Regions from separate parts of the Elstera sp. genome, predicted to be linked through region 2. Evidence: predicted binding sites of a transcription regulator. Region 2 holds the regulator's gene; each other region holds the start of a gene.
What was found. The regulator PhoB, encoded in region 2, activates phosphate uptake and scavenging genes when phosphate is short. The targets are predictions, from matches to a motif close to TNTCATAAAACTGTCA.
Positions count from the first base shown of each region.

Region 1 (7,109 bases), on a different contig from region 2:
AGATCACCCGTACAACCCGATTGGCGGCGGCAAGTACCAGTATTTCGACGATCTGGGCATGTCGGAAAATCTGGTGAAGATCGAAAAAGTTGACGATCTGACCGTTCGGATGACCATTAAAGAAGCGCTTTCGCCCTTCATCACCAATGTGGGCATGCCCTTTATGTCGGTCTATTCTAAGGAATATGCCGATCTGTTGCAAAAACAGGGCAAAATGGAAGATATCGACCTGAAGCCGGTTGGCACGGGTCCGTTTATCTATGTCGATTACGTCAAGGATTCGACGATCCGTTACAAGACGAACCCGGATTATTTCGAAGGTAAGTCTTCCCTCGATGGTCTCGTTTTCGCGATTACGCCCGATAGTGCGCAGCGCGTAAATAAGTTGAAGGCAGGCGAGTGCAATGTTGCCGCCTACCCGAACCCGGCCGATATCGAGGCGCTGAAAAAAGAGCCGAGCCTGAAGGTTCTTCAGCAAGCCGGTCTTAACGTCGGCTATATCGCCTTCAATGTGCAAAAGAAGCCATTTGACGATAAGCGGGTTCGTCAGGCGCTGAACCTTGCCATCAACAAGAAGACCATTATCGATGCCGTCTATCCGGGCGGGATTGGTGAGGTCGCGAAGAACCCGCTGCCGCCGGTTATCGGCTGGGCCTATAACAATGATGTTAAGGACTATGCGTTCGATCCGGAAGCTGCGAAGAAGCTTCTGGCCGAAGCGGGCGTTCCGGCCGACACCGAAGTGGACCTGTGGGCCATGCCGGTTGCCCGCCCGTATAACCCGAACGCCAAGCGTATGGCTGAAATCGTTCAGGCCGATTGGGCCAAGGTTGGGATTAAAGCCAAAATCGTTTCTTTCGATTGGGCTGAATATCTGAACCGGACCCGCGAAGGCGAGCATCAGACGATGATGCTGGGCTGGACCGGCGATACTGGGGATCCCGATAACTTCCTTTATGAACTGCTGGGCTGCGGCTCGGCTAAGTCGGGCGGGAACCGTGCGCGCTGGTGTAACCAGCCGTTCGAAGATCTGATCCAGAAGGCGCGTAAAACGTCGGATCGGGCCGAACGCGGCAAGCTCTATAAAGAAGCTCAGGTGATCTTCAAAGACGAAGCCCCCTGGGTAACGGTTGCCCATGCGGTGCAAACCGTGCCGATGTCCAAGAACGTCGAAGGCTTTAAGGTCGATCCGCTGGGTCGCTTCAAGTTTTACGGCGTGAGCATGAAGTAGCCTTTACGGGCTAAATGACGGGAGGGCCGGACGCGCTTTTAAGAGCGTCCGGCCCTCTCATTATTCTAGAGCATCGCTCGTTGCGGGGTATCGCCCCATTGCGAAGCATTTGCTCAATAAAAGACCTGGTTGGTCGCATTCTTTTCAAGCACACTCGCTTTAGAGTTTTGTGCGGGAATGCTCTAGGAACCGTTCATCCATGCTGTCCTTTATTCTCCGTCAGGTTCTCCTGACGATTCCCACCTTTATTGGTGTGACGTTGCTTGCCTTTGTGATGATCCGTATTGTTCCGGGCGACCCCGTGCAAATCATGTCGGGGGATCGCGGGCTGTCGCCGCAAGTTTATGCCGAACGTATGGCAGCGCTCGGCTTAGATCGGCCCGTGTGGGAACAATATGTCGATTACATCACCAAGATGGCGCACGGCGACCTTGGCCGCTCCATGTACACGAAGGAATCGGTGCTGAGCGAGTTCCTGTCGCGCTTCCCCGCGACCTTGGAACTGGCGGCAGCGTCCATTCTCTTTGCGGTTCTCGTTGGGCTTCCTTTGGGCATGATTGCGGCGGTGCGACGAAAATCGATGACCGATTATTCGGTCATGACGGTTGCGCTCGCGGGCTATTCGATGCCGGTGTTCTGGTGGGCGCTGATTTTGGTGTTGCTCTTCTCGATGACCCTCGGGTGGACCCCCGTTTCGGGCCGCGTTGGCTTGATTTACTTCTTCCAGCCCGTGACCGGCTTCGTGTTGATCGATACGTTGATTTTGGGCGAGTACGACGCTTTTTGGTCGGCCTTGCGGCATTTGGCCTTACCCGCGATTGCCTTGGGCACGATTCCGATGGCGGTGATCGCGCGGATGACGCGCTCGGCCATGCTTGAAGTCTTGCAAGAAGATTATGTGCGCACGGCACGCGCGAAAGGCTTATCGCCCTTACGGGTCGTCGCCGTCCATGCGCTGCGCAACGCGCTGATCCCGGTTGTTACCGTCATTGGTTTGCAGGTTTCGACCCTGTTTTCCGGCGCGGTGCTGACCGAGACGATCTTTAGCTGGCCGGGCATTGGCAAATGGCTGATCGAAGCGCTGTCGCGCCGAGATTATCCTATTTTGCAAGGGGCGCTGATGCTGATTGCGACGACGACCATCCTCGTCAATCTGCTGATGACGCTGACCTACGGTATTATTAATCCGCGCATTCGCCATAAGCGCTAGGGAGGGGTGATGACCAGTCTTTCTGTCAATACAGCGCCGACAATTGCCCCGCCTGGGCCGTTCCGGCTGTTCTGGCTTGAATTTTCCAGCAATCGCGGCGCTTTTGCCGGGCTTATCTTGATCGTTACGATGATTTTGCTGGCGGTTTTTGCCCCTTGGGTGGCCCCGCATAGCCCCATCGAACAATATCGCGATGCGTTGCTGGTGCCGCCCGTTTGGACGGATGAGGGTAGTTGGCGCTTTATTCTCGGCACCGATGATATTGGCCGCGATATTCTCTCGCGCATCCTTTTCGGCGCACGCGTATCGCTGCTGATCGCCGTTATCGTGGTGGCGGTGTCCATTGTCGTTGGGATTGCCTTGGGGCTGATCGCCGGGTTCTTTCGCGGGATTGTGGAAATCGCGCTGCTGCGCTTTATGGATATTCTCCAGTCCATGCCCACGCTGCTGCTGGCGCTGACCATCGTCGCCATTTTGGGGCCGGGGCTGAATAATGCCATGGTCGCCGTGTGTATTGTGCTGCTGCCGAGTTTCGTGCGCCTCACCCATGCGGCGGTTCTATCGGAACTGACCAAGGATTATGTGCTGGCGGCGCGGATGATCGGCTCCTCTAAGTTCCGGCTCATGGTGCGCACGGTGTTACCGAACTGCTTGGCCCCTTTGATCGTGCAGGCGAGCCTTAGTCTTTCAACGGCGATTCTGGATACGGCGGCGCTGGGCTTCCTTGGGCAAGGCGCGCAGCCGCCGACGCCGGAATGGGGAACCATGCTGTCCGACGCCACGCAATATCTGCAACGCGCCTGGTGGGTGACGTTGCCGGGCGTTGCCATTCTGTTGGCGGTGCTGGCCTTCAATCTGATCGGCGACGGTCTGCGCGATGCTCTCGATCCGAAGTTGAAACGCTCATGAGCCTGCTTGAAATCCGCAATCTCACGGTCGAATTTCCCACGTCGCGCGGCTTGTTCCGCGCGGTCGACGGGGTCGATCTTACCGTTCCTGAAGGCGAAGTGCTGGGCGTGGTCGGGGAATCCGGCTCCGGTAAATCGGTCTCGATGCTGGCGACGATGGGGCTTTTGCCCGATTACGCCATTATTCGCGCCGATAAGCTTAGCTTTGACGGGCGCGATCTTCTGACCCTCAGTGCGGCGCAACGCCGGGCAATTGTGGGCAAAGATATCGCCATGATCTTTCAAGAGCCGACGACCAGCCTGAACCCCTGCTTTACGGTCGAATATCAGATCGATGAAGCCTTGAGGGTTCACACCTCGGCCAATAAGGCCCAGCGCCGGGATCGCATCGTCGAACTGCTCAATCAGGTCGGTATTCCCGATCCGGTCTCGCGCCTCTCGTCCTATCCGCATCAGCTTTCGGGCGGGATGAACCAGCGCATTATGATTGCGATGGCGATTTCGTGCCGTCCGCGCCTGCTGATCGCCGATGAGCCGACCACCGCGCTCGACGTGACCATCCAAGCGCAGATCATGGATTTGCTCACCCGCCTTCAGCGGGAGCAGAAAATGACCATGGTGCTGATCACCCACGATATGGCGGTGGTGTCGGAAGCTGCGCACCGCATGCAGGTGATGTACGCGGGCCAAGTGGTGGAGCAAGCGCCGGTGGAACGCCTGTTCACCGCGCCGCGCCACCCCTATACGGCGGCGCTGCTCAATGCGCTCCCCGAACATGCGACGGCGGTGCTCGGCGGGCCGCGCAAGCGGTTGCCGACGATTGCGGGCGTGGTGCCGGGGATTGGCGACCGCCCGAAAGGTTGCCTGTTCAACCCGCGCTGCAGTTTTGTAAAAGACCGTTGCCGGTCGGAAGCGCCGCTCTTAAAGCCCGAAACCTTTGGCGGGGCTGTGCGCTGCCACACGCCCCTTGATGGCCAAGGCCAGCCCCACGACCGGCTAACCTCCGGGGAGACCGTGTAATGACCGATCTCATGAAAGCGGTGGACCTGCGCCGTCACTATGGCGTCAGCCGGGGGCTGTTCCAACCGAGCGCGATGGTGAAAGCCGTCGATGGCGTGTCCTTCACCCTCAACGCCGGGCAAACTCTGGCGATTGTGGGCGAAAGCGGCTGCGGCAAATCCACCCTCGCGCGCCTGCTGGCCCTGTTCGAGGAGCCGACCGAGGGCGAACTCTTCATCGACGGCAAGCCGGTAACGCAGGCCGATGCCGCCACGCGCAAGCGCTTGCGCCAAAGCGTGCAGATGGTGTTCCAGAACCCCTATGGCTCGCTCAACCCGCGCCATACGATTGGCCGCGCGCTGGAAGAGCCGCTGGCGATCAACCGGCCCGAGATGAGCGCCGCGGACCGGCGCGCGGCTGCCGAGGCGATGATGGCGAAGGTGGGGCTGCGGCCCGAGTTCTACGGGCGCTATCCCCATATGTTTTCGGGCGGTCAGCGCCAGCGTATCGCCATTGCGCGTGCGCTGATGCTGAACCCGCGCATTGTGGTCGCCGACGAGCCCGTCTCGGCGCTCGATGTGTCGATTCAGGCGCAGGTATTGAACCTGCTGATGGATTTGCAGGACGAGTTCGACCTTGCCTATGTGTTCATCTCGCACGATCTCGGCGTTGTTCGACACATCGCCTCCGACGTGATGGTGATGTATTTGGGGCGGCCCGTGGAATATGGGCCGGTGGAGCAGATTTTCGAAGATCCGCGCCACCCTTATACCCGAGCGCTCCTCGGCAGCCGTCCGCGCTTGCGGGCGATTGGCGAGCCGCCGGAAAGCCGCCCGCGCCTATCGGGCGAACTGCCCTCGCCGCTCAACCCGCCCTCCGGCTGCGCCTTCCATAAGCGTTGCCCGCTGGCAGAAGCATCGTGCAGCCAGACCCGGCCCGAGCCGATTTTAGTCGGCAACCGGATGGTTGCCTGCCCCATCGCGCTCCGCGACCGCGCCGCCTAATCTGGAACCCCCGCCGTCACACGCGGGGGTTTTTCTTGGAAAGGCGCATCGCCCAGCACGAATGAGGCACCCCTGAAAGCGGTATTGGCTCCTATCGCCTCATATAAATCTCAGGTCTAGCGCAGAATTGTATCAGATTGGCTGGCAGCATTATCAGTAGTCATAAAATGGTCATCCGTGCGTTCTAGAGTCCGGCGGCGCAAGCTTGCCCTTGGTTGTCATGGATGATTTCGGGCGGCTCCCGCCGTATTTTGTGCCCAGCCAATGGATGCCCCGCTATGACCGACATGATTGATACGTCCCGTCGCCAGGCCCTTAAACTTCTTGCCGGTGTTCCGATGCTGCCGCTGGCCGCAGGGACGCTCGCCTCTTTCGTGGCCGGTCTCGGTGATAACACGGCGCTGGCGGCTCCGGCCTTACGCGTTGGCAAAACCCGCTTCGTAAGCATGGCTGCACCGACCCTGTCGAACCCGGCGGCGATGGCGACGACGACGGTCGAATCGGCCATCGAAGTTGAACTGGCGGACAAGAGCCGTCATCGCTTTCCGCTGAGCTATCACCCCTTCTTCATCACCGGCGACATGGTTTCGGACGGTAAGGGCGGCAAGATCCTCGCGGGCGGCTATTACGATATCAATAATCAGCCGATTATCGATAAGTCGGTTCCGGGCAAGGAACGCCACTTCTTCTCCGACGCGCCCGATGGCACCTCGCTGCTGAAGGTTCCGGGCGCAAAAGTGAAGGGCGTGAAGGGCAATACCGTGTTTGCCGTCGTCCAGTTCGAATATACCTCGCTCGATCTCGCCGGGGTCGATGCTTACGGCACGCTGCCGTCGCCGATTGCCGTGCTGACGCTGGACCAGAGCCCGGAAACCGGCATGCTGAGCTTGGTGAAGTATCACAATGTCGATACCTCCAAGGCCCACGGCCTGTGGATCACCTGCGGCGCGAGCCTCTCGCCCTGGGGCACGCATCTGTCGAGCGAAGAATATGAGCCCGATGCGCCGTTCGTCTCCGGTAACAAGCAGTTCAAGGCGTTCAGCAAGAACGTGTATGGCGACGAAACGAAGGCCAATCCTTACCATTACGGCCATATGCCGGAAATCATCGTCCATGCCGATGGCACGGGTTCGGTGAAGAAGCATTACAATATGGGCCGCATCTCGCACGAATTGGTGCAGGTGATGCCGGACAATCGCACGGTGCTGATGGGTGATGACGCCACCAACAGCGGCCTGTTCCTCTTTGTTGCCGATAAGGCGAAGGACCTGTCGTCGGGCACGCTTTATGTGGCCAAATACGCGCCGGGCTTCACGCTCGATACCTCGGCAGCGGGCACCAAGATCACCTGGATTAAGCTTGGTCACGCCACCAGCGCCGAAATCGAAGCCATGGCCAATAGCCTGAAGCCGTCGGACATTATGGACGTGAAGAAGGAAGATCCGAACGACGCGTCCTACACCAAGATCTTCTACAATGGTGCCGCCAACTGGGTGAAGATGAAGCCCGGCATGGAAAAGGCCGCCGCCTTCCTCGAAACCCATCGCTACGCCTATCTCGTCGGCGGCTCGATGGCCTTCACCAAGATGGAAGGCACGACGGTTAACGCCAAGGATAAGGTTGCTTACTCGGCCCTGCAAAACATCGTCGACTCGATGGTCAAGGGCGGTAAGGGCTTCAATGAAGAAAGCAATATTGCGCTCGACAAGGCCCTGAACGCCGGGGGCGTGGTCGAGCATAAGCTCGGCGGCGGCGTG
Region 1 is NZ_JBILQX010000002.1:52,095-59,203, reverse strand. Features, by position in the region: gene ACIQ36_RS00785 (ABC transporter substrate-binding protein) at 1-1,231, shown strand, start outside; gene ACIQ36_RS00780 (ABC transporter permease subunit) at 1,431-2,441, shown strand; gene ACIQ36_RS00775 (ABC transporter permease subunit) at 2,451-3,350, shown strand; gene ACIQ36_RS00770 (ABC transporter ATP-binding protein) at 3,347-4,369, shown strand; gene ACIQ36_RS00765 (dipeptide ABC transporter ATP-binding protein) at 4,369-5,352, shown strand; gene ACIQ36_RS00760 (PhoX family protein) at 5,631-7,109, shown strand, end outside.
Region 1: a site for PhoB is predicted at 5,511-5,526, ahead of ACIQ36_RS00760 (PhoX family protein). Genes of this name have one in related genera too.

Region 2 (7,109 bases):
GGCCGACCCAGAAGGGTGCCGCGTGTTGCTGGCAACCTTGGAGCCCCATTTGCTCGCCCCCGGCGCGCCGCTGGCACTGCGGCGGCTATGGGCGATGGCGGGCCAACGCTGGGTTATCGCACTTTCGGGCACTAACGGACAGGCCGCCCTCGCCGGGCTGGGTGCGGTGGCATCGCTTGCGCTGCGGATTGCTTCAGAAACCCCAACCGATCTATCTATCGTCTCGCTTTGGCTCGAAACCGTCATGGGCATGATGACGCCTGAAAATCTTCAGGAGGCTTGGGTACGCGCCGCGATTTTCCAACAGGCGCAGGCGCTCGAAGCGGCCTATTATCGGCATGGCACTATCGCGGCGGCCCTATCGGGGCTTCAGCTTATTTTGAGAGAGGACACTCCTGCATGATCTATATCGGTGTCGATGGCGGGGGCAGCGGAACCCGGGTGCTCATCGAAGCCGAGGATGGGTCGCCGCTCAGCCAAGCGCGGGGGGCCGCCTCGGGCCTCAGTCAGGGCATTGGGCAGGCCTGGGAAGCGGTTGTCCAAACCGTGGCGGCGGCGCTGGAGCCCTTGGGGCTCGCGCCGGAAAGCCTGCGCGACGCGCGGGTCGTTCTGGGGCTTGCGGGGGTTAATCTGCTTGCCCAGCGGCATTTATTCGAAGCGCTGAATCCCTTGCGGGCCCCGACGTGGATTTGCACAGATTCTTATACGACACTGGTGGGCGCATTGGGGTTCGCGCCCGGTGTATCGGTCGCCGTTGGCACGGGCTCGGTCGCGGCGGCGCGGGCCGAGACGGGGGAATGGTGCGAGGTTGGCGGATGGGGGTTTCCCAGCGGCGACGAGGGTAGCGGCGCGTGGCTTGGCTTGCTGCTCGTCAACCTCACCCAACGCGCGATCGACGGTCGCCGCCCGTGGGAGCCGTTGACCCGCCTGTGCTTTAGCCTATGGGGCGGAACCTGGGAGCGGTTTTTTGCAACGGTGGGCACGGCAACCCCGGCGCTCTATGCCGAGATTGCCCCGCTCATTGTGGAAATGGCCGAGGCGGGCGACGAGCTTGCGGTTCTGCTCATGCGCGAAGCCGGGCAGGAGATTGGCGCGCTGATTTCGACCGCCGATCCGAGCGCGACGCTTCCGGTGGCCCTGGGGGGCAGTCTCGCCCCTGCCATCGGCGATTATTTGCCGCCCGAGATTGTGCCGCGCGTGGTGCGACCGCTGGGAACGGCGGTTCAGGGGGCGGTTTTTCTGGCCCGACAGCCGGAGCCGCCCCCGCCGCCGGTAAGCCTTAGCGTTTAGGATTAAGCCGCATCGGCGGCCTGGACGGCGGCAAAGAAGCGCATTACTTCCGTTCGAAGTACGGCAGCTTGCCCCGTGAGGCTGGCGACGGCGGCACGAATATCGGCCGAGGTTGCGCTGGTTTGGGCGGCAGCATCGCTCATTTCCCGCGTGGTTCCGCTCATGGTCTCGGTACTGCTGGCGGCTTCACTCACATTCCGGGCAATTTCGGACGTTGCGGCGCTTTGCTGCTCCACCGCCGATTTGACCCCAAGATTGAGACCGTTAATCCGCTCGATGGTTTGCGCAATGGTGCCGATGGCATCGACGGCCTGGCCGGTTGCGGCCTGAATGGCGCTGATTTGGGCGTGGATATCGTCGGTCGCCCGCGCGGTCTGCCCGGCCAGGCTTTTGACTTCGGCAGCGACCACGGCAAAACCTTTCCCCGCCTCCCCGGCGCGCGCGGCTTCGATGGTGGCATTTAAGGCCAGAAGATTGGTTTGTGCCGCAATATCGGTAATAAGGCTGACCACTTCGCCAATGCGCTGGCTGGCTTCGGACAGGGTGTTAACGACCGCGCCGGTTTGCCGGGCTTCATCTACGGCCGTTCCGGCGATGGTGGCGGCCTGGCCGATCTGGCGGGCGATTTCGCGGATCGAGGCGTTCAATTCTTCCGTCGCCGAGGCTACCGTTTGCACATTTCCGGTCGTCTGATGGGCGGCCGCAGCAACATCGCCGCTATGGTGCGAGGTCAGCGCGGCATTTTGGTTCAGGGTTTCGGAATTTTGATGCAATTGTTCAGAGGCCGAAACCAGGGACGTGATGACCTGATCAACGCTCACGCTAAACCCGGCAATGGCTTTCTCCACGGTGGCCTTGCGGCGCAATTGCTCCTCGGTATGGCGTTTTTCCTCCTCGGCGAGGCTGCGGGCGCGCTGAAGCTGTTCGGAATAATCGACGAGGGCTCGGGCGAGGGTGCCGATTTCATCTCTCCGGTCTGTATCGGCGATCTGGAGCGGTTCGGTCTGGGTTTGCAGCACCTTGAACAGCCCGGCCAGATAGCTAACGTGGCGCATCTGCCCCCGAACCACCCAGGCGATTATCCCCGCCCCGAGCAGCACGAGCACGGCGACGACCAGCAGGTTTTCTTGCATGATCTTCCCGCTTTCGGCATCGACTTGCGCCATCGGCCTGCCGACGACGGTAGCGCCGATAACCGCGCGGTTGCTGTCCAGAATCGGCTCGAAGCGCCCCAGATACGGTTTGCCGGAGATCTGCACGAGGCCCTCATAGGGCTTTTTGTCTCTAAACACGGCATCATAGGCGGCACTGGCTTCCATGCGCGTACCGACAATGCGTTTACCGCTTGCGTCGAGAACCGTAGTGCTGATGCGCTCATTCCCTTGCAAGATTGTCGCAACGCCACCCGACAGGCGGGCAAATTCATCCACCACCGTAAAATCGCCCGCAAGCGGTTTACCACCGAGGCTCAGTTTGCCATCGATGATTTCCAACTTACCGCGATGGGCGACGAGCGTTTTTAAAAGATTACTATTGCGTTCTAACGCAGCTTCGGCATCGTGGGAAAGAGCGGATCGAATAATAAAGTAAGAACTGATGATGGCAGAGGCAGATGTGATCACCGAAATGGTTATAAAAATGGCAATAAGCCTCTGAGTTAAGCTCATGGTTTGTAAGAAAAATTTCACAATCTGGCTCCTGTATATTGTTTCGAGGACCGTCATACGAAAAAGTAGTTGAGAGTTATGAAAGTTTCGATGGCAATTATTTGCCTATCTACGCACGCATATATGCGTGAGCCGCATGGCTTGCCCTCTTTGCTCCGACATTGATCGACGACAAAACGCCCGGATGACGGGTGAACCGTCTTCCGGGCGTTCAGTAATACGATGGGGGGGAGGGAAAGCTTGCGCGACCGTGGCGGTTTTACGCCGCGTCGTGCTGGACCTTGCCGAGGAAGTGACGAACCTCGTGCTTTAGGGTTTCGGTTTGCTCGGTCAGGCTTCCGACCGCCGCCAGAACTTCGCTCGCCAGACTGCCAGTTTCGACCGCAGCGGTCGTAACGGTGATGGTAATGTTTGTCACATTCTGCGTGCTGCTGGCGGCTTCGGAAACGTTGCGCGCGATTTCCGAAGTGGCGGCCCCTTGCTCTTCCATCGCGAATTTTACGCCGAGATTGATTTCGTTGATATGGCCGATGGTATTGGAAATGGAGGCGATAGCGGCAACCGCCTGCTGGGTCGCGCTCTGAATCGCCCCGACTTGGTTTTGAATATCTTCCGTCGCGCGCGCGGTTTGCCCCGCGAGGTTTTTCACCTCCCCGGCGACGACGGCGAAGCCCTTACCGGCCTCCCCCGCCCGCGCGGCTTCGATAGTGGCATTCAGCGCCAAAAGATTGGTTTGGGCGGCAATATCCGAAATCAAGCTAACCACTTCGCCGATCCGCTGCCCTGCTTCGGAGAGCGTGCGGACGATCATGCCGGTTTGCTCCGCTTCCGATACGGCGGCGCCGGCAAATTTGGCGGCGTCGGCGACCTGGCGATTGATCTCGCGGACCGAGGCATTCAGTTCCTCCGAGGCGGACGCCACGGTTTGCACATTGGCGGTGGCCTGCTCGGCGGCAACGGCCACCTCGTTGCTCTGCTCCGAGGTGAGTAGCGCATTGCTATTCACCGTTTCGGCATTCTGCTGTAATTGCGCTGCTGCCGAAACGACGGTAGCGATCACGCCGTCGATAGTATTGCCGAAGCTGGCAATCGCGCCCTCGATCATCTGCTTACGGGCGATTTCGCGCTCGGTATGCTGCTTTTCCTGCTCTGCCAGGCGGCGGGCCGTTACGATTTGGTTAGAGTAATCCACCAAAGCCCGCGCCAGCGCGCCGATTTCGTCGCTGCGGTGGGTATCCTCCAACTGCAGAACTTTTGGATCATTCTCGAGCACGCCGAAAAGTTCGGTGAGGCGCGACACGCGGCGCATCTGCGAGCGCACGACCCAGGCGACGATAACGGACCCGGCGATGAGCGCGAGACCAACCCCAATCAAATTATCGCGCAGAATAGCATTACTCTCTTGAGTCACGAGCGATGCGGGCATGCCGACGAATAAAATGCCAATCACCTGGCCCGCCCCATCCAGAATCGGCTCGTAAACGGCAATATGGGGCTTGCCCAAAATATCGACTGGCCCGTGATAGGTTTTTTTGTCGCGAAATACACTGTTGTAGGCGGGTCCTTGCGCGAGCTTCGTTCCGATGGCGCGCGATCCGTCGGGTTTTAGAACGGTCGTTGTGACGCGCTCATCTTTTTGGAAGATGGTCGCAACGCCGCCCGTCACTTTGCTAACGCTATCGACCAAACTTACATCGAAGCCAACGGCAAGATTGTTCAACATCAATTGACCATTGACCATAGCGAAACTGCCGCCGCGCGCCTCGATAAGCTGCTTCATCACCCCCAGCCCACGATCGACGCTGATCTGCGCATCTTTGAGGAGTGCTGTATGGATGACGCGGTAGGAATTTAGGGTGATCGCTCCCGTGATGATGGCGACCAAAGCGATAAATGTTAGGATCAAGCGTTGTTGAACGCCTAAATTCTTCAACGAAATTAGACCAAAAGACACTGCCTAACCCTCCTTAGGGGAATACCACCCGGTGCGACCGGAACACTCATATTACATATATATTTTACTGTTTTTTAGTAAAGATCGAGTGGATATTTTCAAGGTGCCCCTGCGCCATCCGCATGCCTATGGGCTGCTCATAAAAAAAAGCCAGAGCAAAGCCCTGGCCAAAATTTGTAAGGAACGGCGCGGTGTTCGGCTTATCCGTTAACGTCCACCGTCTCATCGAGCGCATAACCCGCCGAGCGCACGGTGCGGACGATATCGGTTTCGCCCTCGGCATTCAGGGCTTTGCGCAAGCGCCGGATATGCACGTCGACCGTACGGGGTTCGACATAAACATCCGCCCCCCACACGGCATCGAGCAGTTGCTCGCGGCTGAAAACCCGGCCCGGATGCTCCATCAGGTAGCGCAGCAGGCGAAACTCGGTTGGCCCTAAGTGAATATCGCGGTTGTTCCGGCGCACCCGATGGGCGGCGAGATCCAACATCACATCGGCGAAAGTCAGGCTCTCGCCATCCACCGACGGGCGGGTCCGGCGCAAAACGGCCTTTACCCGCGCGATCAGTTCCGAGACCGAAAACGGCTTCGTCACATAATCGTCGGCCCCGCTATCGAGCCCGCGAATTTTATCGCCCTCTTCCCCTCGGGCCGTCAGCATGATGATCGGCGTCGCGCGCGCGTTCGGCAGGCGGCGCAGGCGGCGGCACACTTCGATACCCGAGAGCATCGGCAGCATCCAGTCGAGCAGCACCAAATCGGGGTTTTGCTCGGCGGCGATAATCAGGGCTTCTTCGCCGTCGGTGGCGATACAGACGCGAAAGCCCTCCCGCTCCAGATTATAGCGGAGCAGGGTGGCAATCGCGGTTTCATCTTCGACGACCAGCACCAGAGGGGTTACTGGGGACATGCCCTCAACTTCCCTTACTGTCGGCAACGTAGGTTACGCCCTTATCGGTCATCGCCGTCATGCTGGACAGATCGCCCTTGGCGCGCTCTTCGTCCGGAACCTTACCGCGCACGATATAGTAGATCGTTTCGGCAATATTGGTGGCATGATCGCCGATGCGCTCCAGGTTCTTCGACATGAAGAGCACATGGGTGCAGGCGGTGATGTTGCGCGGGTCTTCCATCATATAGGTGAGAAGCTCGCGGAAGATCGACGTGTAGAGTTCATCGACTTCCGTATCGCGCTCGCGGATGGCTGCCGCCCGCTCGGCATTGCGTTCGGCGTAAGCGTCGAGCACATCATTGACGATGCTTTGGACGATCTTGCCCATGCGCAGCACGCCCGACGCCGGTTTCACCGTCGGCGATACGTTCAACGCTAAGGTGCGTTTGGCGATATTCGCCGCGTAATCGCCAATCCGTTCCAGATCGGTCGCGATGCGGAGCGAGGCGACGACGGTGCGCAGGTCCGACGCCATCGGCTGGCGCAGGGCCAGCATGCGCACAACCTGCTCGTCGATCTCGTGATGCAGCGCGTCTACCTTGGCGTCGGCCGCGACCACGGCGGAGGCGAGCTGGCTGTCGCGGCGGCCCATCGCCTGCATCGATTGGGCAATCTGGGCTTCGACCAATCCGCCCATCTGCATGATCGACTTGTGCAGCGCGCGCAACTCTTCGTCGAAGGACGAAACGATATGTTCATTCGACATGGGGATTTCCTTCTACCCAGGGGGCGTTCGGCTCAGCCGAAGCGGCCGGTGATATAGCCCTGAGTGCGTTCATCGTTCGGATTGGTGAAGATCTGCGCGGTATCGCCCACTTCCACCAAATCGCCCAAGTGGAAGAACGCCGTGCGCTGCGAGACGCGGGCGGCCTGCTGCATCGAGTGGGTTACGATCACGATGGTGTAATTCGTGCGCAACTCGTCGATCAGCTCTTCGATCTTGGCGGTGGCGATGGGATCGAGCGCCGAGCAAGGCTCGTCCATCAGAATGACTTCCGGGTCCACGGCAATAGCGCGGGCAATGCACAGGCGCTGCTGCTGACCGCCGGAAAGGCCCGTTCCGCCTTCGTGCAGACGATCCTTAACCTCTTTCCATAGGCCAGCGCGTTCTAGCGACTTTTGCACCACCGTGTCGGTTTCTTCACGGCTGCGCACAAGGCCGTGAATACGCGGACCATAGGCGACATTGTCGTAGATCGACTTGGGGAAGGGGTTCGGCTTTTGGAACACCATGCCGACGCGGGC
Region 2 is NZ_JBILQX010000013.1:73-7,181, reverse strand. Features, by position in the region: gene ACIQ36_RS03465 (hypothetical protein) at 1-403, shown strand, start outside; gene ACIQ36_RS03460 (BadF/BadG/BcrA/BcrD ATPase family protein) at 400-1,290, shown strand; gene ACIQ36_RS03455 (methyl-accepting chemotaxis protein) at 1,293-2,912, opposite strand; gene ACIQ36_RS03450 (methyl-accepting chemotaxis protein) at 3,217-4,911, opposite strand; gene phoB (phosphate regulon transcriptional regulator PhoB) at 5,112-5,822, opposite strand; gene phoU (phosphate signaling complex protein PhoU) at 5,827-6,570, opposite strand; partial or broken gene ACIQ36_RS03435 (phosphate ABC transporter ATP-binding protein) at 6,603-7,109, opposite strand, start outside.

Region 3 (7,109 bases), on a different contig from region 2:
CCAATTACTTTTTCCTGAAATGGTCCGAGAACTTCGGAAAGCTATCCCTAAAACGGGATTCTTAAGGGCCAACCGGCCCTCAAGCGGGGCGTCGGGGCAGCGCCCCGACCAACATTCTCAGTTCACCCGCTTCCCCGTCCCCGCGTCGAACACATGCAGCGCCTGCGTCGGTGAGAGCGCCAGTTGGTCGCCGCGCGCCACCACCTGCGCGCCGTCGAGACGGGCGGTGAAGGCGGTGCCGTCGGCCAGCGTCGCGTAGACGAGGGTGTCGGCCCCGAGGGCTTCCACCAGATCAACGGTGACGGCGAAGGCCCCGCCCGAGCGCACGCCGAGATGTTCCGGGCGCACCCCGAGCAGCACCTTTCGACCTGCCGAGTCCGGCAGCGGTTCAGCCAACTCCAAGGTTGGGCCGCTGGCGAGGCGGACGGCCCCGGCCTCGGTGATCTCGCCCGGCAGCAGGTTCATGGCGGGGGAGCCGATGAAGCCCGCAACGAAAATCGTTTCGGGGCGGGCGTAGAGCTCCAGCGGCGCGCCGATTTGTTCGGCTTGCCCGTCTTTCAGCACAATCAGCCGGTCGGCCATGGTCATGGCTTCGACCTGATCGTGGGTAACGTAGAGGGCAGTAACGCCGAGGCGCTGTTGGAGCTTCTTGATCTCGACGCGCATTTGCACGCGCAACTTGGCGTCGAGGTTCGAGAGCGGCTCGTCGAATAGAAACAGCTTGGGCTCGCGCACAATCGCCCGGCCCATGGCGACGCGCTGGCGCTGCCCGCCGGAAAGCTGCTTGGGTTTGCGGGCAAGATACGGGCCGAGTTGCAGAATTTCGGCGGCTTGCGCCACGCGGGTTTCAATCTCGGCCTTGTCCATACCGCGATTTTTCAGGCCATAGGCCATATTATCGGCGACGGTCATGTGGGGGTAGAGCGCGTAATTCTGGAAGACCATCGCAATATCGCGGTCTTTCGGCTCCAGTTTGCTGACCTCGCGGTCGCCGATAGTGATGCTGCCCGAGGTGGCGGTTTCGAGCCCCGCGACGATGCGCAACAGGGTCGATTTCCCGCAGCCCGAGGGGCCGACGACGACGATAAATTCGCCGTCGCGGATGGCGCAGGAAATGCCGTGCAGAATATGCGTGTCGCCGAAGCTCTTGCGAATGGTATCGAGCGTGACTTGGGCCATCTTATTTCTCCTGTTCCACAAGGCCCTTAACGAACCAGCGCTGCATAACGAGAATCACGAGAATCGGCGGCAGCATGGCAAGAATGGTGGTGGCCATGACAATGCCCCAATCGGTTTGGGTATCGTCGCCGCCGATCATCTTTTTCATCCCGATGACAACCGTATCCATCCCGCCCGAGGTGGTGATGAGCAGCGGCCACAAATACTGGTTCCAGCCGTAGATGAACAAAATCACGAACAGCGCGGCGATATTCGTCACCGACAGCGGCAACAGAATATCGCGGAAAAATTTCAGCGGCCCCGCGCCATCGATCTTCGCGGCTTCTACCAATTCGGGCGGAATGGTCATGAAGAACTGGCGGAACAGCAGTGTCGCCGTGGCCGAGGCGATCAGCGGAATCGTGAGCCCGGCGTAAGAGTCGAGCATATTCAGATCCGCAATCACCTTATAGGTGGGCAGAATGCGCACTTCCACCGGTAGCATCAGCGTGAGGAAAATCGCCCAAAAGGCCAGCATCCGCCCCGGAAAACGGAAGTAGACCACGGCATAGGCCGAGAGCAGGGAGATGATGATTTTCCCCACGGCAATGGTCACGGCCATGATGGCGGAGTTCATTAGCATGTGCCAGGCGGGGTTTTGCGCCGTGAAGCGGGCGCCGGCGGTGAGGGCCAGCCAATAATTCTCCACCCCGTTGCTACTCGGCAGCAGGCCAACGCGCCCGGTGGCAACGTCCGCCCCCTCGTAGGTGGAGGCAATGAAGGTGTAGAAAATCGGAAAGGTGACGATAATCACCCCCAAAATCAGCACCAGATGGGCGAAGAAGGTGGCGAGCGGGCGGTTTTCGACCATTAGTAATGCACCTTCCGTTCAACATAGCGGAACTGCACGAAGGTCAGCCCAATCACGATCACCATGAGAATGACCGATTGCGCCGCCGAGCCGCCAATATCGAGCCCCACAACCCCATCGGAATACACCTTATAAACCAGAATTTCGGTGGATTTGGACGGCCCGCCGCTGGTGACGGCGTGGATCACGCCGAAGGTTTCGAAGAAGGCATAGACGATATTCACCACCAGCAAAAAGAAGGCGGTGGGTGAGAGCAGCGGGAAAACGATATCGCGGAACCGCTTACCGGGCCCTGCGCCATCAATCGCTGCGGCTTCCATCAGCGAGTGCGGGATGGACTGGAGCCCCGCGAGGAAGAAAATGAAATTATAGCTGATCTGCTTCCAGGCGGCGGCGAAGATGACGAGCCCCATCGCCTGATTGCCATTCAGCAGATAGTTCCACTCGACCCCCATGGCAATCAAGGCGCGGCCAATGATACCGATGGAGGGATGGACAACGAACATCCATGTCACGCCCGCCAGCGCCGGGGCGATAGCGTAGGGCAGCAGCAGCAGCGTTTTATATGTCGTCGCGCCCCGTACCACCCGGTCGGCACAAACCGCCAGCAGCAACGATAGGCTGAGCGAGAGGGCCGAGACAGCGGCGCTGAAAAAGAGGCTGCGTAGAAACGCATCCACATAGCGCGCGTCTTTGAACAGCGCGGTGAAATTCGCGAGGCCCGCGAACTCGGAACTGAGGCCGAAGGGGTCTTCGATATAAAGCGACTGCTGCACCGCCTGTACGGACGGCCAGTAGAAAAAGACCAGCGTTACCAGAAGTTGCGGCAGCAGCAACAGCAGCGGCAGCAGCTTATTGGAAAACGGGGCCTGGGCGGCAGATGCTGGTGTCACGATACCCCCACGGGGTCAAAAGCAAAAAAGGGCGGGAAGTGATCTTCCCGCCCCCATCGACGATGTAAAGGCTTAGTTCTTCGCGGTGCGCTCGAACCGGCGCAACTCTTCGTTACCGCTGGCAACGGCATTATCCATCGCCTGCTTCACGGTGATTTTACCGGCGAAGGCGGCTTCGACTTCATCCATGATCAGGTCGCGGATTTTCGGCAGATTGCCGAAGCGCACGCCCATGGAATTTTCGGTCGGGGCCTTGTTCTGCAGTTGCAGGATCGGCGTTTCGCGGCCCGGATTCTTTTCGTAGAAGCCCGACTTTTTGGTTTCTTCATAGGCGGCGATCGTCACCGGCAGATAGCCCGTCTGCTGATGGTTCACGATCTGCACGTCAAGCTGCGACAGATGCGTGAAGAATTTGGCGACGCCCTTATACTCGTCGGCCTTCTTGCCACCTAACACCCACAGGGTCGCCCCGCCGATGATCGAATTTTGCGGCGCGCCGGCGACATCCGGATAATAGGGCAGCATGCCGGTGGCGAAGTTGAACTTCGCGTTGCGCGCGAGATTACCCAAGAAACCCGAGGAGGTGGCGATCATCGCGCATTCGCCCGACAGGAACAGGCCTTCCGGCTGCGTGGTGCGGCCACCGTACTTAAACGTGCCGTCCTTTTGCATTTCGTTCAGCGTCTCGAAGTGCTTGATCACCGTCGGATTGTTGAACTTGAACTCCGTATCGAAACCCTTGAAGCCATTGGCTTGGGTGCCGTACGGAATATTGTGCCACGCGCTGAAGGCTTCCATCTGGGTCCACGTCACCCACGCCGTGGTGATGCCGCAGGGGTGGCCCGAGGCGCGGATTTTCTTCGCGGCATCGAAAGCTTCCGGCCAGGTTTTCGGGGCCTTTTCGGGGTCCAGACCGGCTTTGGCGAAAGCATCCTTATTGTAGTAGAAAATCGGGGTCGAGCTATTGAACGGCATCGACAGCATCTTGCCGTCGGCGGTCGAATAGTAACCAGTGATGGCGGGCAGGAAGGATTTCGGATCGAACTTTTCGCCCGCTTCGGCCATCAACTCAAACACCGGCTTCACGGCACCCTTGGCGGCCATCATCGTGGCCGTGCCGACTTCGAACACCTGGGTGATGTGCGGCGCATTGCCGGCGCGATAGGCGGCAATCGTTTGGTTCATCAGTTCGGTGTAATCGTTCGATTTGAACGTTGCGACGACCTTATAATCAGCTTGCGAAGCGTTGAACGCCTCGACGATCTGATTGACGCGATCGTTATTCGCGCCCGTCATCGCATGCCACCACTGAATTTCGACCGGAGCCGCTAGCGCCGAAACGCTGAGAACCGTACCCAGGCTGAGCGCCGCAATAAATGACCGCATGTGAGCTTCCCCCAATGAAAGTGATTGCCGTCTCTTACGCGCGGACGGTTATGGTTTTGTTACATCGCCATAACAGGTCTGTCACATAAAAAGTGTGTTAAAACTGGCTATTGCAGTGCGAAACAGGCGCAGTTGGCGCGAATCAACCCGCGTTTGCGGCCAAAACGCGCCTTCAAATGCACGCGCGCCCGTGTGAAAAAAATATCGCGAGGGGAGGCTTGAAGCGCGCGGCGGCCTGGGCCATGTACGCTCTAACCTGTGATCCGGGCCCCTCTGACGGTTGGTCGCAACCGTGATGTCGGATTATCCTCCCGGAGCCTTTTTCCGGGCTCTGATGCCGACGGGCATCACCGCAGTCGGATGATTCTTATGGATATGCCTATTTGGGCGTGGCTTGGCTTCAACGCCCTTGTTCTCGTTCTTCTCGCGTTCGACCTGGGCGTGTTGAACAAAAAAGAACGCACGATTTCCGTCCCTGAAGCGTTGCGGCTCAGCGGCTTCTATATCGCTATCGCGCTTCTGTTTAACGTCGGGATTTATTTCACCCTTGGCGAAGCCAAAGCGCTGGAGTTTTTGACCGGCTACCTTATCGAAAAAAGCCTGTCGCTCGATAATGTGTTCGTTATCGCCCTGATTTTCGGCAGCCTCGCCGTGCCGCCGCAGTATCAGCACCGCGTGCTGTTCTGGGGTATCCTCGGCGCGCTGGTGATGCGGGCCATCATGATCTTCGCGGGCACCGCGCTGATTATGGAGCTGCATTGGCTGATCTATGTGTTCGGTGGCTTCCTTATCATCACCGGGATCAAAATGGTGATCACGGCCGATAAAGAGCCCGATCCCGCGAACCACCCGATCATTCGCTTCTGCCGCAAGCACTTCCGCGTGACGGAAAACTATGAAGGCCGCGCCTTCTGGGTCCGCCGTGATAAGCTGCTGTATATGACGCCGCTGTTCCTGGCGCTGATTCTGGTGGAATTCACCGATCTCGTCTTCGCGGTGGACTCGATCCCGGCGATCTTCGCGATCACCACCGATCCGTTCATCGTCTACACCAGCAACGTCTTTGCCATCCTCGGCCTGCGCGCCCTCTATTTCGCGCTGGCGGGCATCATCCACCGCTTCGAGTACCTGAAATACGGTCTCGCCCTGGTGCTGGTCCTCGTGGGCACGAAAATGGTGCTGGTCGATGTGTGGAAAATGCCGACGCCGCTGGCCTTGGGCCTAACCGTCAGCCTCATCGGCGGCTCGATCCTGCTGTCGCTGTGGAAGACGCGGGCGAAAGCAGCGTAACTTTGCCGGGGCTCTGCCCCGGCACCCCGCCCAAGGGCCGGAGCCCTTGGGGAACCGGAACCCTCGGAGCCTCGGCTTCGGGGGTTTTTGGATTATTATGAGGTTGCTTTCCGGTTCACGGCCTTCGCTTGCTCAGGGTAAGGAAGGCCGAACGCATTTTCGCGCCAGAGCACGAACCGCACGGATTTATCCGGCCTTGGGCGTTGGACGCACGCCAATAGTTGCTTCATCGACGAGCGCCTGCAAATCGTCAGATGGCAGGTCGGCAAATTTACGGCGGGCTTCGGCCATGGTCTGGTCGAGCACGCGCCATTTTACGGCCTCTTCGATGAATTTGGACAGATCGCCTTTTTTCAGCCCCCGCTGGGCGAGGAAACTGCGCACGGCGATATCGGTATCTTTGGAGACGGAAACCGTCCAGCGGGTCATCTCGGTCATTGGAGTTCTCCTTTACACCTTCGCATGTTGCTATCAGCTTAACCTGATAAGCGCTTATCCGTAAACGGAACGGCTCCAGCCGAATGTTCGGCACGCCCCTTTCTGGGACTCTCAGATTTACGGGTTCGAAATCCGCGCCAAAATCTCCGCCAGCGTCGCCCGGTCGAGCTCCCCGATCCGCTCCGCCAGCCGGTTGGCAAGCTCGGTCGCCAGCGGGTCGAGCCCGGCGGTGTCGATGGTGACGCGGGGGTGGGAGAGGTCGGCCAAGCGCTGCATGGCTTCGGCATCGTCCCAGATCAGCCCGAAATAGTCGCAGATTTGCCGCACCAGCCCGCGCGAGGGGCGGCCGCGGTGGCCGTTCTCTAGGGCTGAGAGATAGGCGGGGCTGATTTCCAGGGCGGCGGCCATTGCGCGCAGGGAGACCTTCTTAGTCGTGCGCAGGGCGCGGCAGCGTTCGCCGAAGGGGGTCATGGGCGCGGGCCTCGTTTCGTCTCGTCCCGGTCGCGCCGGATCAGCAGATAGAAAGCGCCCGACCCGCCGTGCTGGGGTTTGGCGGAAGTAATGCCGAGAATTTTGCCGCGCAACGGCGGCTCATTCACCCATTGCGGGAGAGCGCGGCGCAGAATACCGCGCGATTCGGGTTCCGGCCAGGGGCGATGGTCGGGCTTCTCCTGGCCCTTGCCGGTAATCACTAGCACGCAGCGCCAGCCCTGCGCCCAGGCCCCCAACAGAAAATCGATCAGCCGATCTTGGGCGGCGGCCTGGGTCATGCCGTGCAAATCCAAAACCCCATCGATCTCGCGCTCGCCCTTGGCGAACCGCCGGGCGGTGGCGCGGTCGATATTATCGAGCTTGCCAACCTTGATCGGCGGTGGGCCTTTGCGCTTCACCGGCGCGGGTTCCGCCGGTTTGACAGGCGCGAGCATCGGGCCGCCGACGCTGGCGATGGGCGCTTCCGGTACTTTCGCGGGCGCAGGCGGCGGCTCCACGGGTTTCGGCGCAGGCGCGGGGCGCAGCGGCGTAATCTGCTGGGTGATCTGCTGCCACAGGGTTCGCTCCGCCTCGGTCAGCGC
Region 3 is NZ_JBILQX010000079.1:2,439-9,547, reverse strand. Features, by position in the region: gene ACIQ36_RS11300 (sn-glycerol-3-phosphate import ATP-binding protein UgpC) at 118-1,179, opposite strand; gene ugpE (sn-glycerol-3-phosphate ABC transporter permease UgpE) at 1,181-2,029, opposite strand; gene ugpA (sn-glycerol-3-phosphate ABC transporter permease UgpA) at 2,029-2,922, opposite strand; gene ugpB (sn-glycerol-3-phosphate ABC transporter substrate-binding protein UgpB) at 2,995-4,308, opposite strand; gene ACIQ36_RS11280 (TerC family protein) at 4,678-5,598, shown strand; gene ACIQ36_RS11275 (ribbon-helix-helix domain-containing protein) at 5,785-6,036, opposite strand; gene ACIQ36_RS11270 (helix-turn-helix domain-containing protein) at 6,154-6,507, opposite strand; gene ACIQ36_RS11265 (Smr/MutS family protein) at 6,504-7,109, opposite strand, start outside.
Region 3: a site for PhoB is predicted at 4,357-4,372, ahead of ugpB (sn-glycerol-3-phosphate ABC transporter substrate-binding protein UgpB). Genes of this name have one in related genera too.

Region 4 (7,109 bases), on a different contig from region 2:
TGATCGATGTTTTCGGGCCAATCTCCGGCGCACAGTTTAATCCCGCCGTCACGCTGGCCCTGGCGGTGCGGCGGCAAATGCCGTGGCCGCGGGTTCTGCCCTATATCGGCCTTCAGATTCTGGGAGCGATTGCGGGCGTTTGGCTCGCCCATGCCATGTTCGATATGCCGATCTTGCAAACCTCGGCCAAACTCCGCAGCGGGCCGGGGCAATGGCTGTCGGAGATCGTCGCCACCGCCACACTGCTCACCGTGATCTTCGCCGCCCTGCGGACGAAGAGCGAGGCGCGCTTGCCCTATAGCGTCGCGCTGACAGTGGTGGCCGCCTATTGGTTCACCGCCAGCACCAGCTTCGCCAATCCCGCCGTAACGCTGGCGCGCGCCCTGACCGATAGCTTCGCCGGGATACGCCCCCAGGACGCCCCCGGCTTTATTCTGGCTCAAATGATCGGCGTCGGCCTTGCCGTTGGGCTCGACCGCTGGTTGCGCCGGGTTACGCCCGCGCCTCTTCCCGAATAAGCGCCAGCGCGTTCAGGAACTGCCCCGCTGCCGCCGACCAGGAGTAGCTGAGTGCGTGCTCGCGGCAGGCGGCGCGGTCGACCGTGAGCGCCGCAAGCGCCGCTTCCCGCAGGTCTTCGCTGAGGGCACCGACCGGCTGGGCGGCTTCGCTCAGAATATCACGCGGCCCCGTGACGGGATAGGCCGCGACCGGCACGCCGCAGGCCAGCGCTTCCAGCACGACCAGCCCGAAGGTATCGGTACGGCTCGGAAACACGAACACATCGGCGGCGGAATAGGCGCGCGCTAGTTCTTCGCCGTGCTTCGCGCCAATGAAATGCGCTTTCGGATATTGGCGCTGCAACTCTTCGCGCTGCGGCCCATCGCCGACGATCAGCTTCGAGCCGGGCAGATCAAGCGCGAGGAACGCGCCAATGTTCTTTTCCACCGCAACCCGCCCGACATAAGCGAAAACCGGTTTTGGCAGATCGAGCGGCAGCGGTTCGCGCGGGCGAAACAATTCTAAATCTGCCCCGCGCGAGAAGCGCACGATATTGCGGAAGCCGCGCTGATCAAGCTCCGCTTCGAGGCTCGGCGTCGCCACCATGATGCGGTCGGCGGCATTGTGGAAGCGGCGCAGGAAGGCATAGCTCCACGAGGCCGGAATGCCGGTGCGCGCGTGCAGATATTCGGGGAATTTGGTGTGGAAGCTGGTGGTGAAGGGCCATTGGCGTTTCACTGCCAGCTTCTTGCCCGCCATGCCCAGCGGCCCTTCGGTGGGCAGATGCAGCGCGTCGGGGTTGAACGCATCCAGCAGCGCTTTGAGGCGTTTCATCGGAAACAACGCCAAGCGGATTTCAGGATAGGTCGGGCAGGGAATGGTCCGGAAGCGATCCGGGCCGATCACCTCCACCACATGGCCTTGGCCTTCCAACTCGCGGCGCACGGTATCGAGCGTCCGCACAACTCCGTTGACCTGGGGAAACCAGGCGTCGGTCACAATCGCAATGCGCATAGGTTATCGGGCCAATATGTTAGCGGTGGAAGCAACGGGTTGGCGGGCAGGATGCCAACCAAAGAGCTGACGGATTTCGGCCCAATGCAGAATTTCCAGGCGACCGTCGAAATGCTCCACGAGGGCCGTGCAGCTTTCCACCCAGTCGCCATCATTGCAGTAGAGAACGCCTTGAATATCGCGCATTTCAGCGTGATGGATGTGGCCGCAAACGATGCCATCAAAGTTGCGGCGCTTGGCTTCTTCAGCCAGCGCATCTTCGAAATGGGAAATATATTCCACCGCGTTTTTCACGCGCTGCTTCAGATATTGCGACAGCGACCAGTAGGAAAACCCGAGCTTGTGCCGGGCGGCATTGAACCAATGGTTCACGCTGAGAACCACATTATAGGCCCAGTCGCCTAAGTAGGCGAGCCACTTGGCGTAACGGATCACACCATCGAACTGATCGCCGTGAATAATGAGAAGGCGCTTGCCCGTCGCCGTCACATGCACCGCCTCGTCAAGCACCGTGACGCCGCCAAACTGCATATCGCAATAATCGCGCAGGGCTTCGTCGTGATTGCCGGGGATGTAGATGACTTTCGTACCCTTACGGGCTTTGCGCAGCAGCTTTTGCACAACGTCGTTATGGCTCTGCGCCCAAAACCACGAGCGCTTCAACCGCCAACCGTCAACAATATCGCCAACAAGATAGAGATAATCCGATTCGGTAAATTTTAAAAAATCCAGCAAGGCATCGGCTTTACATCCTCGGGTTCCGAGATGTATGTCCGAAATCCAAATGGCCCGATATTGGGTAATGTTAACTTCTGCATCCATGATTTTGGCACGCACTTCGTTCTTATGATTCTCCCCTTTCTGCCAGTCACTCATGACATGTTTTTGACGGTCGGCGAATTTCATGAAACCGTCGTATTACGGTCACGGATTTGACGCCTCGAACGCGGTTTTTGGAGCGCGAAACAACGGCCCCCTGCGAAGAAGGAAGCGTCGGTCGATGGACGGAAGCGCGCACTCGGCAACAAGCCCCGCCGTAACCCCCGGAGCGGAGGGGCTCGCGGAACGGCCGCTGCGGATCATCCTCAACCCCACCGCCGGGCATGCGCGCGGGGCGCGGCTAAAACAGGCGCTGGACCGGCTCACGGCCGCAGGCGCGACCTGGAGCATTACCGAAACTAAAGCGCGCGGCGATGCCGAAGCCCTGGCGGAAAGCCTGGCGCGCGAGGCATCCGTTGGCGCAATTATCGCCGCCGGGGGCGATGGCACGATTAACGAGGCGATCAACGGCGTTCTTGCGGCCCAACGGACCGGCGTCATCCCCGCGCCGTTCGGACTGCTACCGCTCGGCACCGCCAATGTGCTGGCGGGCGAACTGAGTATCGACACGCCGGAAAGCGCGGCGCGTGCGCTGATCTCGGGCAGTACGCGCAAGATCACCCTCGGGGCCTGCCTAGGTGCGGACGGGGCGACACGCTATTTTTCGATGATGGCGGGCGTTGGCTTCGATGCGCGCATCGTCGCTGGGATCGATCCCGCGCTCAAACGCCGCTTTGGCAAGGGCGCGTATGTTTGGCAAACCCTGGTGGAATGGCTGCGCTTTCAGCCCGTCGCCTACCGCGTGACGATTGAGGGCGAAACCTCCGACGCGGCGTCCTTGATTATCGCCAACGGCCATTTCTATGCGGGTCGTTTCGTGGTGACGCCGGAAGCCGATTTGGCCGACCCGGCCCTGGTTGCGGCCAATTTCACCAAGCCGGGCCGCTGGGCCGCGCTGGTCTATGCCGCCGCCCTGCCGATGGGGCTTTTGCCGAAGCTCCCCAGCTTGAACCGCCAAAAAGTGCAAAGCCTGTTCGTCGAAGGCCCAGCGGGCGAGCCGGTGCAGGCCGATGGCGATATTATCGGCACCCTGCCCGTCCAAATCAGCCTTGCAGCCGAGCGCTTAACGATTTTCGCACCCCAACGCGCCAGATCATAGGGGGGGCGCGTTCCGGGTCTTACGGCTGGCGTTGCTCTCCTGCCCGCAAGCTGCTAGGTTCCGCGCGCTTTACTTTAGAGACCGACAGGACAACAGGTTTTTCCGATGAAAATCAATGCGAACGAACTGCGCCAGGGCAATGTGCTTGAGACCGAGACGGGCCTTTGGGCAATCTTGAAAGCCAATCACGTTTCGCCGGGCAAGGGCGGTGCCTTCGTTCAGGTCGAAATGCGCAACCTGCGCACCGGCATTAAGCGTGACGATAAGTTCCGCTCCGGCGAACAGGTGGAGCGCGTGCGCATCGACGATGAGGAATTCACCTTCCTGTTCGGCGACGATACCATCCTGACCTTCATGAACCCCGAAACCTACGACCAGCTTGGCGTTCCGATGGAACTTTTGGGCGAAAAGGCCGGGTTTCTGCAAGATGGCATGAAAGTGCAGATCTCCTTGTACGAAGGCACGCCGATCAGCGTTTCCCTGCCGCAGCAGGTGGTGCTGGAACTGGTGGAAGCCGATCCGGTGGTGAAGGGGCAAACCGCTTCCTCCTCCTACAAGCCGGGTAAGCTTGAAAACGGTATGCGCATCATGATACCGCCCCATGTGGAAGCCGGGATTAAAGTTGTGGTAGCGACCGAAGACGGCTCTTACGTCGAACGTTTTAAGGGCTAAGATACACGGGCGGCGGCGGATTTTCCGCAGGTCGCCCCCGAGACACATTAGACGCGGATCGGGCTGTCCCGGTCCGCGTCGTTCTTTGAAAGGGTGGGGTTATGGCGCGTTCCGCCATCATTACCGTTATGGCAAAAGCGGCGGAAAAAGCCGCCATCCGTTTAGTGCGCGATTTCGGCGAGGTTGAAAAACTTCAAGTGAGCCGCAAGGGCGTGGCCGATTTCGTCTCGCAGGCCGACATCAAAGCCGAAGAAACCCTGCGTCAGGAGCTTGAAAAAGCCCGCCCTGGGTACGGCTTTCTGCTGGAAGAAGGCGGCGAGGTCAAAGGCGATGGCGTGAACCGTTGGATCGTCGATCCGCTCGATGGCACGGTCAATTTCCTGCACGGGCTCCCGCATTTCGCCATTTCCATCGGCCTTGAGCGCGAGGGCGAGTTGATCGCGGGCGTGATCTACGATCCGGTAAAGCATGAGATGTTCCATGCGGAAAAAGGCGGCGGGGCCTTTTTGAACGATTTCCGCCTGCGCGTTTCCGCCCGGCGCGACCTGCCTGCCGCGATGATCGGGTGCGGTCTGCCCGCCGCCGGTCAGCCGGGGCACGAGCGCGCGCTGAAGCAGCTTGCGGTGATGATGGCGCAAACGGGCGGCGTGCGCCGCATGGGCGCGCCGTCGCTGAACCTCGCTTACGTCGCCGCCGGACGTCTCGACGGCTATTGGGAAGAGGGGCTGCACCCCTGGAACCTTGCCGCCGGTTTGGTGTTGATTAAGGAAGCGGGCGGCTACACCTCGGATGCCACCGGCGGTACGCGCATGCTGGACACCCGGAGCGTGGTGGCGGCGAATGATTCGCTTCATCACAAGCTGAGCCAGTTGCTGCGTAAAGCCACACCGCCCGCCCCGCGCGCGGCTGCGGCCCCCGCCGCCGCACCGGACGCTTAAAGCCCAGGTTCTCCCCTGGATTTTCAACGGCGTCGCGCGTAGGCTTCGCGCCGAGAGATAAACGCGCGGAAAAGCGACGCGGGACGCCTATGGCCGGACAAAGGGAGTAGGAGATGAGCAGGGTTCAGAAAAAGGTCGGGTTCGCGCGTGGGGTTGGCTTGCTCACCTCCGGCCTTATTCTGGGGACTCTGCTGCCCGCCCCCGCTGCCGAAGCGCAGCTTTATGGCGCTGGACGGAATAATAGCGCCGTTGTGATCGATGAAGATGTGCTGGGATCGTTGGGCGGCGGCGGCGCGCGCCCCGGTGTCGGTGTCGGTTTTCTGCCCGCCCCGCCCGCCGCGCCGCGCAGCAAGATTAATCAGGTGCCGCCGCCCAAGGTTAAGGCCGCCCCGCCGCCGCCCGTGGTTGCGACGCCCGCACCCGTCGCGCACGCGCCTGCCCCGGTTGCGCCGCCTCCCGAAGCCGCGCCCGTCCCGGCATCGGCCCCGCCGGCTCCCTTGACCGTTGCGACGCCGGTTGCAGCCCAGCCCCAAACGCCGCGCCCCGATCCCGGCCCCCCGCCGGTCCCCGGTCCTGCGCCTGCCCCGGTCGAACCGCCGCCCCCGCCGAAAGTTGCCGTGGTCGCCCCGCCCCCGCCGTCTGCCCCGGCCCCCGCCGTAACGCCGGTCGTGGCCGTTCCGAGCCCGACGATGACCGACAAGGGCGCGCGCCTGCTGTTCTTGCCGGATAGTGCCGACATCCCCACAACGGCGCGCCCCACCCTCGAGAGCATCGTGAAGCTGGTCCAGAGCCAGCAGGAGCGGCGCATTCTGATTACCGCCTACGCCGCCGGGACCCCCGAAACGGCCAGCCAAGCCCGTCGCCTCTCGCTTAACCGCGCGCTGACCGTGCGCAGTTTCCTCGCGGAAAAGGGCGTCAGCACCGCCCGCGTCGATGTGCGCGCTTTGGGCGGGCAAGTAGCCGATGGCCCTGCCGACCGCGTCGATCTTGAGTTGACCGCGCCTTAGCCACCGCCTTTTTTGTTTTTCCAGACAAACCCTGAGACTGGCTTTCACCCATGTTGCATCACTTGACTGGAACCCGCCGCTACCTGATCCGCATGGGCTTGTTTTTGGCACTCGGGACGGCGGTAACGGTCGCCCTTGCGGGCGTGCTGAAGGATGCGTTTTTGCATAATCCGGGGCTCAACGGCGTTATTTTGGGCTGTTTGGTCTTAGGCATTATCTTCATCGTCCGGCAGGTCTTGATGCTGTCGCCGGAAATCGCTTGGCTGGAAAATTACCAGCGCAATCAATCGGCCAGCGTCGCAATTCCAGTGAAGCTGCTAGCCCCCATGGCGGCGATGCTGGGGGAGCGGCGCACGCGCCTCAGCCTCTCCGCCACCGCCACGCGCTCGCTGCTCGATAGCATCGGCGCGCGGTTGGATGAGGGGCGCGATATTTCGCGCTATCTCATCGGGTTGCTGGTGCTGCTCGGACTGCTGGGGACTTTCTGGGGCCTGATCCAAACCGTAAGCTCGGTCGGCGATGTGGTCGGAAAACTCTCGTTCGGCGGTGGCGACGCGGTTGCCGCTTTCGAAGATTTGAAGAAGGGGCTGTCCACCCCTTTATCGGCGATGGGCACCGCCTTTAGCTCCTCCCTGTTTGGGCTCGCGGGCTCCTTGGTGTTGGGGTTCCTTGATCTGCAGGCGGGCGCGGCCCAGAGCCGCTTTTACAATGAGTTGGAAGAGTGGCTCGCCAGCTTGACGCGTATCGGCAGCGGCGGCCCCACCAGCGAGGGCGACGCTTCGGTTCCCGCCTATATTCAAGCGCTGCTGGAGCAAACCGCCGATAGTCTCGACGCCCTTCAGCGCACCCTCGCCCGGACCGAAGAGGGGCGCAGCAGCACCAATGCCGCCCTGAATGCGCTGGTCGAACATCTTTCCGCCCGCACCGAAAAAGCCCCGCCGGTCGATGAGGTTTCCCGCAGCCACCTGCGCAATCTGGATCTGCATCTCACGCAGCTTTTGG
Region 4 is NZ_JBILQX010000111.1:528-7,636, reverse strand. Features, by position in the region: gene ACIQ36_RS13560 (aquaporin) at 1-518, shown strand, start outside; gene ACIQ36_RS13555 (glycosyltransferase family 4 protein) at 493-1,512, opposite strand; gene ACIQ36_RS13550 (UDP-2,3-diacylglucosamine diphosphatase) at 1,516-2,334, opposite strand; gene ACIQ36_RS13545 (diacylglycerol/lipid kinase family protein) at 2,513-3,490, shown strand; gene efp (elongation factor P) at 3,596-4,162, shown strand; gene ACIQ36_RS13535 (inositol monophosphatase family protein) at 4,264-5,100, shown strand; gene ACIQ36_RS13530 (OmpA family protein) at 5,214-6,107, shown strand; gene ACIQ36_RS13525 (flagellar motor protein MotA) at 6,158-7,109, shown strand, end outside.
Region 4: a site for PhoB is predicted at 2,413-2,428, ahead of ACIQ36_RS13545 (diacylglycerol/lipid kinase family protein). Genes of this name have one in related genera too.